2 regions of the Streptomyces sp. C genome follow, and region 2 is predicted to be linked to the other one. Evidence: riboswitches for the same ligand, from Rfam matches in the RefSeq annotation. Region 2 holds a riboswitch; the other holds the start of a gene.
What was found. A riboswitch is a leader RNA that binds a small molecule or an ion and turns the genes downstream of it on or off. The one in region 2 is predicted to bind ZMP and ZTP.

Region 1 (3,960 bases), 1.7 Mb from region 2:
TCCGCGAGGGAGAGGAAGTAGGCCTCCCGCTCCAGGGTCCGCTGGTCGGTGGTGTGGCCCATGCTGGCGGGGCTCTCGACGGTGCCGCCGGACAGTTCGACCAGGTCCACGCCGAGGCCGTCGAGGGCCTTGATGACCTGGGCGGCCTCCTCGCTGTCGAAGCCGCCGCGCTGGAAGTCGGCGGCGTTCAGCTTCACGCCGATCGCGAAGCCGGCCGAGACCCGGGCCCGGACGGCGGCGACGGTGTCGGTGAGCATCCGTACGCGGTTGTCCAGGCTGCCGCCCCAGCGGTCGGTGCGCCGGTTGACGAGCGGGGAGAGGAACTGGCTGAGCAGGTAGCCGTGCGCGGCGTGGACCTGCACGCCGTGGAAGCCCGCTTCCTCGGCCCGGCCGGCGGTGAGGGCGAAGCGGGCGATCGTCGCCTCGATGTCGTCCTCGGTCATGGCGGTGGGGTGGGCGAAGCGCTTGGTGTGCTTGCCGAGGCTGATGGGGACGGCGGAGGGGGCCCAGGCGGTGCCGGGCATGTCGGAGCCGACCTGGCGGCCGGGGTGGTTGATCTGCATCCAGACCCGGGCGTCGCCGGAGGCCGCGGCGGCGGCCCAGCGGCGGAAGGGCTCCAGCGGGGAGTGCTCGTCGAGGACGACGGTGCCCGGGGAGGTCAGGGCGCGCCGGTCGACCATCACGTTGCCGGTGATGACCAGTCCCGCGCCGCCGCGCGCCCAGCGCGCGTACAGCCGCTCCATGCGCTCGTCGGGGAGCTGGCCGGGCTGGGCGGCGAAGCTCTCCTCCATGGCGGCCTTGGCGAGACGGTTGGGAAGGGTGGTGCCGCCCGGCAGGTCGAGCGGTGTGAACAGGTCCATCCGAGTCCCCCAAGCTTGTGGCGCGGCCGTCACGCGGGGCCGCGCCACAAGATGATCGCCTCAGAGGTCCGCGAGGTCCAGCCCGGCCTGGGCCGCGGCGGCCTGGACGGTCTGCTCCAGCAGGACCGCGATGGTCATCGGGCCGACGCCGCCGGGCACCGGGGTGATGAGGGAGGCGCGGGCGGCGGCCGACTCGAAGTGGACGTCGCCGACGTTGCCCTCGTTGTAGCCGGCGTCCAGGACGACCGCGCCGGGCTTGATGTCCTCGCCCCGGATGAACTCGGCCTTGCCGACGGCGGCGACCAGGACGTCCGCCTGGCGCACGATCGAGGGCAGGTCCTGGGTGCGGGAGTGGCAGTAGGTGACGGTGGCGTTCTTCTCCAGCAGCAGCATCCCGGCCGGCTTGCCCAGGATCGCGCTGCGGCCGACGACGACGGCGTGCTTGCCGGTGAGGTCCACGTCGTACTCCTCCAGCAGGCGCATGATGCCGCCGGGGGTGCAGGAGACGAAGCCGGGCAGGCCGAAGCCCATGGCGGCGAAGGAGTGCATGGTCACTCCGTCGACGTCCTTGCCGGGGGCGATGGCCTCGAAGGCGGCGCGCTCGTCGATGTGGTGCGGGACGGGGTGCTGGAGCAGGATGCCGCTGATCTCCGGGTCCTCGGAGAGGGCGGTGATCGCTGCGACGAGCTCCTCGGTGGTGGTCTCCGCCGGCAGCTCCACGTGGCGGGAGGTGATCCCGGCCTTGGCGCAGCGGTTCTGCTTCATCTTGACGTAGGTCACGGAAGCGGGGTCCTCGCCGACGAGGACGGTGGCGAGGCAGGGCGCGGTGCCGGTGCGCTCGGTGATCTTCGCCGCGAGGGCGGCGGTCCGCTCGGACACGCGGCGGGCGAGGGCGGTGCCGTCCATGAGCTGGGCGGTGGCGGTGGGGGCAGTCGTCACGGGGTCTCCTGAACGTCGCTGCGGATCGCGGTTCGCTGATCGCGTTTCGCCCAGGCGCGCGGCAGACGACGTACGTACCGTGGAGGCGTACGCCGGGCCGCTCCCCGGTGGTGATCCACCCGAACGCCAGTCACGGCCCGGGGCCCACTGTAGTCGACATATCCGGTGGATGACCGGGGCCCGAGCTGGGACGATCGAGACATGACGCGCACTTTCGACCATCTCGTCGCCGAGGCGGAGTCCGTTTCCGTCGACGGCTGGGACTTCTCCTGGCTCGACGGCCGGGCCACCGAGCAGCGGCCCTCCTGGGGCTACCAGCGGCTGCTGCGCGAGCGCCTGGCGACCGTCCGCTCGGCCCTGGACATCCAGACCGGCGGGGGCGAGGTGCTCGCCGGAGCGGGCCCGCTGCCCCCGCTGACGGCCGCCACGGAGTCCTGGCCGCCGAACATCGACCGGGCCACCCGGCTGCTGCACCCGCTGGGCGCGGTGGTGGTGGCGGACACCGACGAGCCGCCGCTGCCCTTCGGGGACGGGGCCTTCGAGCTGGTCGCCAGCCGGCACCCGGTGACGATCTGGTGGGACGAGGTCGCGCGCGTGCTGGCACCGGGCGGCACCTACCTGTCGCAGCAGGTGGGTCCGGCGAGCGTCTTCGAGCTCGTCGAGTACTTCCTCGGCCCGCAGCCGGAGGAGGTCCGCCGGGCCCGCCACCCCGACGACGCGGTCGCCGACGCCACCCGGGCCGGACTGGAGATCACCGATCTGCGCTCCGAGCGGCTGCGTACGGAGTTCCACGACATCGGTGCCGTGATCTACTTCCTGAGGAAGGTGATCTGGATGGTTCCCGGCTTCACGGTCGGCCAGTACCGGGAGCGGCTGCGCGAGCTCCACGAACGGATCGAGCGTGAGGGTCCGTTCGTCGCGCACACCGCCCGTTTCCTGATCGAGGCCCGCAAGAAGGAGTGACCCGGGGGGCGGACGGATCCACGCCGGATCGGTTGCACGGCCACAGCGTGGCGCAGGTCACTCAATTCAGCGCGTAACGAATCGACTCGGGCAGGCGATGAACCGACAGGTGTCCTCGCGCGGCCCCGGAATACAGACCCGCCCGGGTCTGTTTCCCGAGTCCGCGCGATGATGTCCCGCCCACTCCTTATCTGTTCGCAACGAGAGGCTCCTTGTGTCGCTCAGCCCGTCCCGTACGTTCCCTCCGGAGATCGCCGAATCCGAGGCCCTGGTCGCGCTCGTCGAGCGCGGCCGCGAGCAGGGTCACATCAACGGTGACGATGTCCGCCAGGCCTTCGAGGCCGGCCGCATCCCGGTGGACCAGTGGAAGCGGGTCCTGCGCAGCCTGAACCAGGTCCTGGACGAGGAGGGCGTCGCCCTCCACGTCAGCGCCGCCCCCGCCACGAAGGCTGCTGCCAAGAAGCCCCGCAAGGCAGCTGCCGCGCCGGCCCGCACCGTGACGAAGAAGGCGGTCGCCCCGCCGCGCCCGATCGGCGCGCGCAAGGCCTCCGCCACCGCTCCCGCCCCGGCCGCCGCCGCGGCGATATCCGCTCCGTCGGCCGCCGCGTCGGAGGAGGTGTCGGCCGAGGCCGTCGCCGAGCCGAAGAAGCGCGTGGTCAAGAAGGCCGCCGCCAAGAAGGCAACGGCCACCAAGAAGACCGCCGCCTCGAAGAAGGCCGGTGCCAAGGACGCCGACGACGCCGAGAACCCGGCCGTCGAGGGCGAGGACTGGGCCGTCGAGGACCTGGCGGACGAGACCGAGGAGGAGGCGCCCAAGGCGGGCGGCCAGGGCTTCGTGCTGTCCGACGACGACGAGGACGACGCCCCGGCGCAGACGGTCATGGTGGCCGGTGCCACCGCCGACCCGGTCAAGGACTACCTGAAGCTGATCGGCAAGGTGCCGCTCCTCAACGCCGAGCAGGAGGTCGAGCTCGCCAAGCGCATCGAGGCGGGCCTGTTCTCCGAGTACAAGCTCGAAGAGGAGGAGGACCACAAGCCCGCGTTCAAGCGCGAGCTGGAGATCCTCGTCGAGGACGGCCGCCGGGCCAAGAACCACCTGCTGGAGGCCAACCTCCGCCTCGTGGTCTCGCTGGCCAAGCGCTACACGGGCCGCGGCATGCTCTTCCTGGACCTGATCCAGGAGGGCAACGTCGGTCTG
Region 2 (3,960 bases):
GCCGTGAACCCGTCCGCGTAACCGCGCTTGTACTCCCGTGAGTTCGGGTTGGTGGTGGACGGGCTCGTCGGGGTCGTGGCCTGCGCGACCTTGCAGTTCACGAAGACGAAGTCCTGGTCCTCGTTGACGGCGAGGACGGTGTAGTCGACGTTCTTCTGGAAGCGCTGGACGCGGAAGTTGCCGTTCGCGTCGATGTTCAGGGGTTCGGTGGACTCGCCGTCGTTGAGCGTGCGCGGGGCGCTGAACCCCTCGCCGGTGATGACGACGAAGTTCCCCGACGGGTCGGGGGTGACCGTGCAGGTCGCGGCGGGCACCGCCGCCGGGGCGGCCGCGGCCGGTACGGCAAGGGCGGCGGCGCCGCCCAGGACGAGAGAGGACGCCAGGGCGGCGCGGAGCAGTACGTGTCGGTTGCGTCGGTGCATGGGGGACTCCCATCGGAGGGTCGGCCCGGGAAAGACCGGGGACGCGCACCCGTACGGGCCCTCCCATCGTCCGGCGGGCCGCCCGCCCTGTCCACCGCAGCACCGGGACCCCCGGCGGGGCGGGACCGGTCCGGTCCCGCCCCGCCGGGTCGTCACGCGGAGAGGACCGACCGCAGCTGGTCGAGCCCCCAGTCCAGGTCCTCCTTGGAGATCACCAGCGGCGGCGCGATCCGGATCGTCGATCCGTGGGTGTCCTTGACCAGGACGCCGAGCCCCATCAGCTTCTCGGAGACCTCGCGGCCCGTCCCGAGCGCCGGGGCGACGTCCACCCCCGCCCACAGCCCGCGTCCGCGTACGGCGGTCACCGCGCCGCCGCCGACGAGCAGGTTCAGCTCCCGGTGCAGGTGGTCGCCGAGTTCCGCGGCCCGCTGCTGGTACTCGCCGGTACGCAGCATCGCGATCACCTCCAGCGCGACGGCGCAGGCGAGCGGGTTCCCGCCGAAGGTGGACCCGTGTTCGCCGGGGCGGAACACGCCGAGCACGTCCCGGTCGGCGACGACGGCCGACACGGGCACGACCCCGCCGCCGAGCGCCTTGCCGAGGACGTACACGTCGGGCACGACGCCCTCGTGCTCGCACGCGAAGGTCCGGCCGGTGCGGCCCAGGCCCGACTGGATCTCGTCCGCCATGAACAGCACGTTCCGCCGGCGCGTCAGTTCGCGTACCCCGGCCAGGTATCCGGCCGGCGGGACGAGCACCCCGGCCTCGCCCTGGACCGGCTCCAGCAGCACGGCCACGGTGTTGGCGGTGACCGCGGCGTCGAGGGCGGTCAGGTCCCCGTACGGGACGATCTCGAAGCCGGGCGTGTAGGGGCCGTAGTGGTCGCGGGCCTCGTGGTCGGTGGAGAAGGACACGATGGTCGTCGTACGGCCGTGGAAGTTGTTCGCGGCCACGACGATCTTGGCCTGGCCGTCCGGGACGCCCTTGACCTCGTACCCCCACTTGCGGGCCGTCTTGACCGCCGTCTCCACCGCCTCCGCGCCCGTGTTCATGGGCAGCACCATCTCCTTGCCGCACAGTGCGGCGAGTTCGGCGCAGAAGTCGGCGAAGCGGTCGTGGTGGAAGGCGCGGGAGGTGAGGGTGACCCGCTCCAGCTGCGCGCGGGCGGCGTCGATCAGCCTGCGGTTGCCGTGGCCGAAGTTGAGGGCCGAGTACCCGGCGAGCATGTCGAGGTACCGGCGGCCCTCCACGTCGGTCATCCACGCCCCCTCCGCCGACGCGACGACGACCGGCAGGGGGTGGTAGTTGTGCGCGCTGTGTTCGTCGGCGGAGCGGATGGCATCAGCAGTTCTCGACACGGGGTCTCCGATCGTCCGTCTGGCTGGTGGCGCGGGTGACGTGGGTGACGTCCTTTGTATCGTCGCTCGGATCGTGGAACCGGAAACCTCCGCGGTGCCGCGCCCGCTATGGTGTTCGGTACGCACGGCGACTGGCGTACGGAGAACCAACTCCGGGGGAGTCGTGCGCGCACGACCGCACACAGGGCCGCTCGCCTGGGCCTCGCGGGGACGAGATTCGACATCGACCCCGGAGGAGCCGCGATGACCGCGCACCACCGCCAGCCCGCCCTGTACGCCACCGACCCCGAGCTCGCCGCGCTCGTGTCCGCCGAGGAGACCCTCCAGGCGGAGACCCTGCGGCTGATCCCCAGCGAGAACTACGTCTCCGCGGCCGTGCTGGAGGCCTCCGGCACCGTCCTGCAGAACAAGTACAGCGAGGGCTACCCGGGCCGCCGCTACTACGAGGGCCAGCAGAACGTCGACCGCGTCGAGGCCCTGGCGGTCGAGCGGGCCAAGGGCCTGTTCGGGGTGGACCACGCCAACGTCCAGCCGTACTCCGGCTCCCCGGCCAACCTGGCCGTCTACCTGGCCTTCGCGAAGCCCGGCGACACGGTGATGGGCATGGCCCTGCCGATGGGCGGCCACCTGACGCACGGCTGGGGCGTCTCGGCCACGGGCTCCTGGTTCCGCGGCGTCCAGTACGGCGTGAGCGCCGACACCGGCCTCATCGACTACGACGCGGTGCGGGCACTGGCCCTGGCCGAACGCCCGAAGATCATCTTCTGCGGCGGTACGGCCCTGCCCCGCACCATCGACTTCGAGGCCTTCGCCTCCATCGCCGAGGAGGCCGGCTCGGTCCTCGTCGCGGACGTGGCCCACATCGCCGGCCTGATCGCGGGCGGGGCCCACCCCTCCCCGGCGGGCCACGTGGACGTGATCTCCACGACCACCCACAAGACCCTGCGCGGCCCGCGCGGCGCGATGCTGATGTGCAAGGAGGAGCACGCGAAGGCCATCGACAAGGCGGTCTTCCCGGGCCTCCAGGGCGGCCCGCACAACCAGACGACGGCGGGCATCGCGGTGGCCCTCCACGAGGCCGCGCAGCCGTCCTTCGTCTCGTACGCGCACGCGGTCGTGGCCAACGCGAAGGCGCTGGCCGCGGCGCTGCTGGAGCGGGGCTTCGACCTGGTCTCGGGCGGCACGGACAACCACCTGATCCTGATCGACCTCACCGGCAAGGACGTCCCCGGCAAGGTCGCGGCGAAGGCGCTGGACCGGGCGGGGATCGTGGTGAACTACAACACGGTGCCGTTCGACCCGCGCAAGCCGTTCGACCCGTCGGGCATCCGCATCGGCACACCGTCGCTGACCTCGCGGGGTCTGACCGCCGCCCACATGCCGGTGGTGGCGGACTGGATCTCCCGCGCGGTGGACGCCGCCGCCAAGGCCGACGAGCCGGCCCTCGCCGGCATCCGCGCCGAGGTCTCGGAGCTGATGGCCGCCTTCCCGGCCCCGGGGCTCCCTCTTTAACGCGCCGCTCGCGCGGCTCGGCCGCAGGCGGCCTCCCCGGCTTCGCGGCGCTGCGCCGGACTCCGTCCGTCGGCCGGCGGGGCGGGGCCGGTTCCGGTGGCTGGGGCCGGTGGTCGGGTGCGGCTGGGTGGGCCGCTGCGCGGGGCAGGGTCCCCTACCCGCCCTTCCACCGTTCCCAGGGGCTCCTCCCCTGACCCCGCGCCTCAAACGCCGGCAACTTCCAGCCTCGCCGGCGTTTGAGGCGCGGGGGTCCGGGGCGGAGCCCCGGGGAACGGGCGAAGGGCGGGTAGGGGAACCGGGCCCCGCGCAGCGGCAGCGCACCGGCCCGCCGCACGGAGGCGGCTTCGGCAGGTGGAAGAATGGGGCCATGGCTTCTGACCGTCCTCGCGCGCTCTCCGGCATCCAGCCCACCTCCGGCTCGTTCCACCTCGGGAACTACCTCGGAGCGATCCGCCAGTACGTCGCCCTCCAGGAGACGCACGACGCCTTCTACATGGTCGTCGACCTCCACGCGATCACCATGCCGCAGGATCCGAAGGACCTCCGCGCGAACACCCGCCTGTCCGCCGCGCAGCTCCTCGCGGCCGGCCTGGACCCCGAGCGGTGCACGCTCTTCGTCCAGAGCCACGTCCCGGAGCACGCGCAGCTCGGCTGGGTCATGAACTGCA

Region 1: another riboswitch for ZMP and ZTP. It lies ahead of SSNG_RS29050 (bifunctional 5,10-methylenetetrahydrofolate dehydrogenase/5,10-methenyltetrahydrofolate cyclohydrolase); the one in region 2 lies ahead of glyA (serine hydroxymethyltransferase).

What each region holds. Positions count from the first base shown of each region.
Region 1 is NZ_GG657750.1:6,473,256-6,477,215, reverse strand. Features, by position in the region: gene SSNG_RS29055 (NADH:flavin oxidoreductase/NADH oxidase family protein) at 1-860, opposite strand, end outside; gene SSNG_RS29050 (bifunctional 5,10-methylenetetrahydrofolate dehydrogenase/5,10-methenyltetrahydrofolate cyclohydrolase) at 921-1,766, opposite strand; ZMP/ZTP riboswitch at 1,841-1,943, opposite strand; gene SSNG_RS29045 (methyltransferase domain-containing protein) at 2,001-2,762, shown strand; gene SSNG_RS29040 (RNA polymerase sigma factor) at 2,977-3,960, shown strand, end outside.
Region 2 is NZ_GG657750.1:4,775,896-4,779,855, forward strand. Features, by position in the region: gene SSNG_RS21635 (hypothetical protein) at 1-422, opposite strand, end outside; gene rocD (ornithine--oxo-acid transaminase) at 575-1,780, opposite strand; ZMP/ZTP riboswitch at 1,898-1,988, shown strand; gene glyA (serine hydroxymethyltransferase) at 2,024-3,292, shown strand; gene trpS (tryptophan--tRNA ligase) at 3,660-3,960, shown strand, end outside.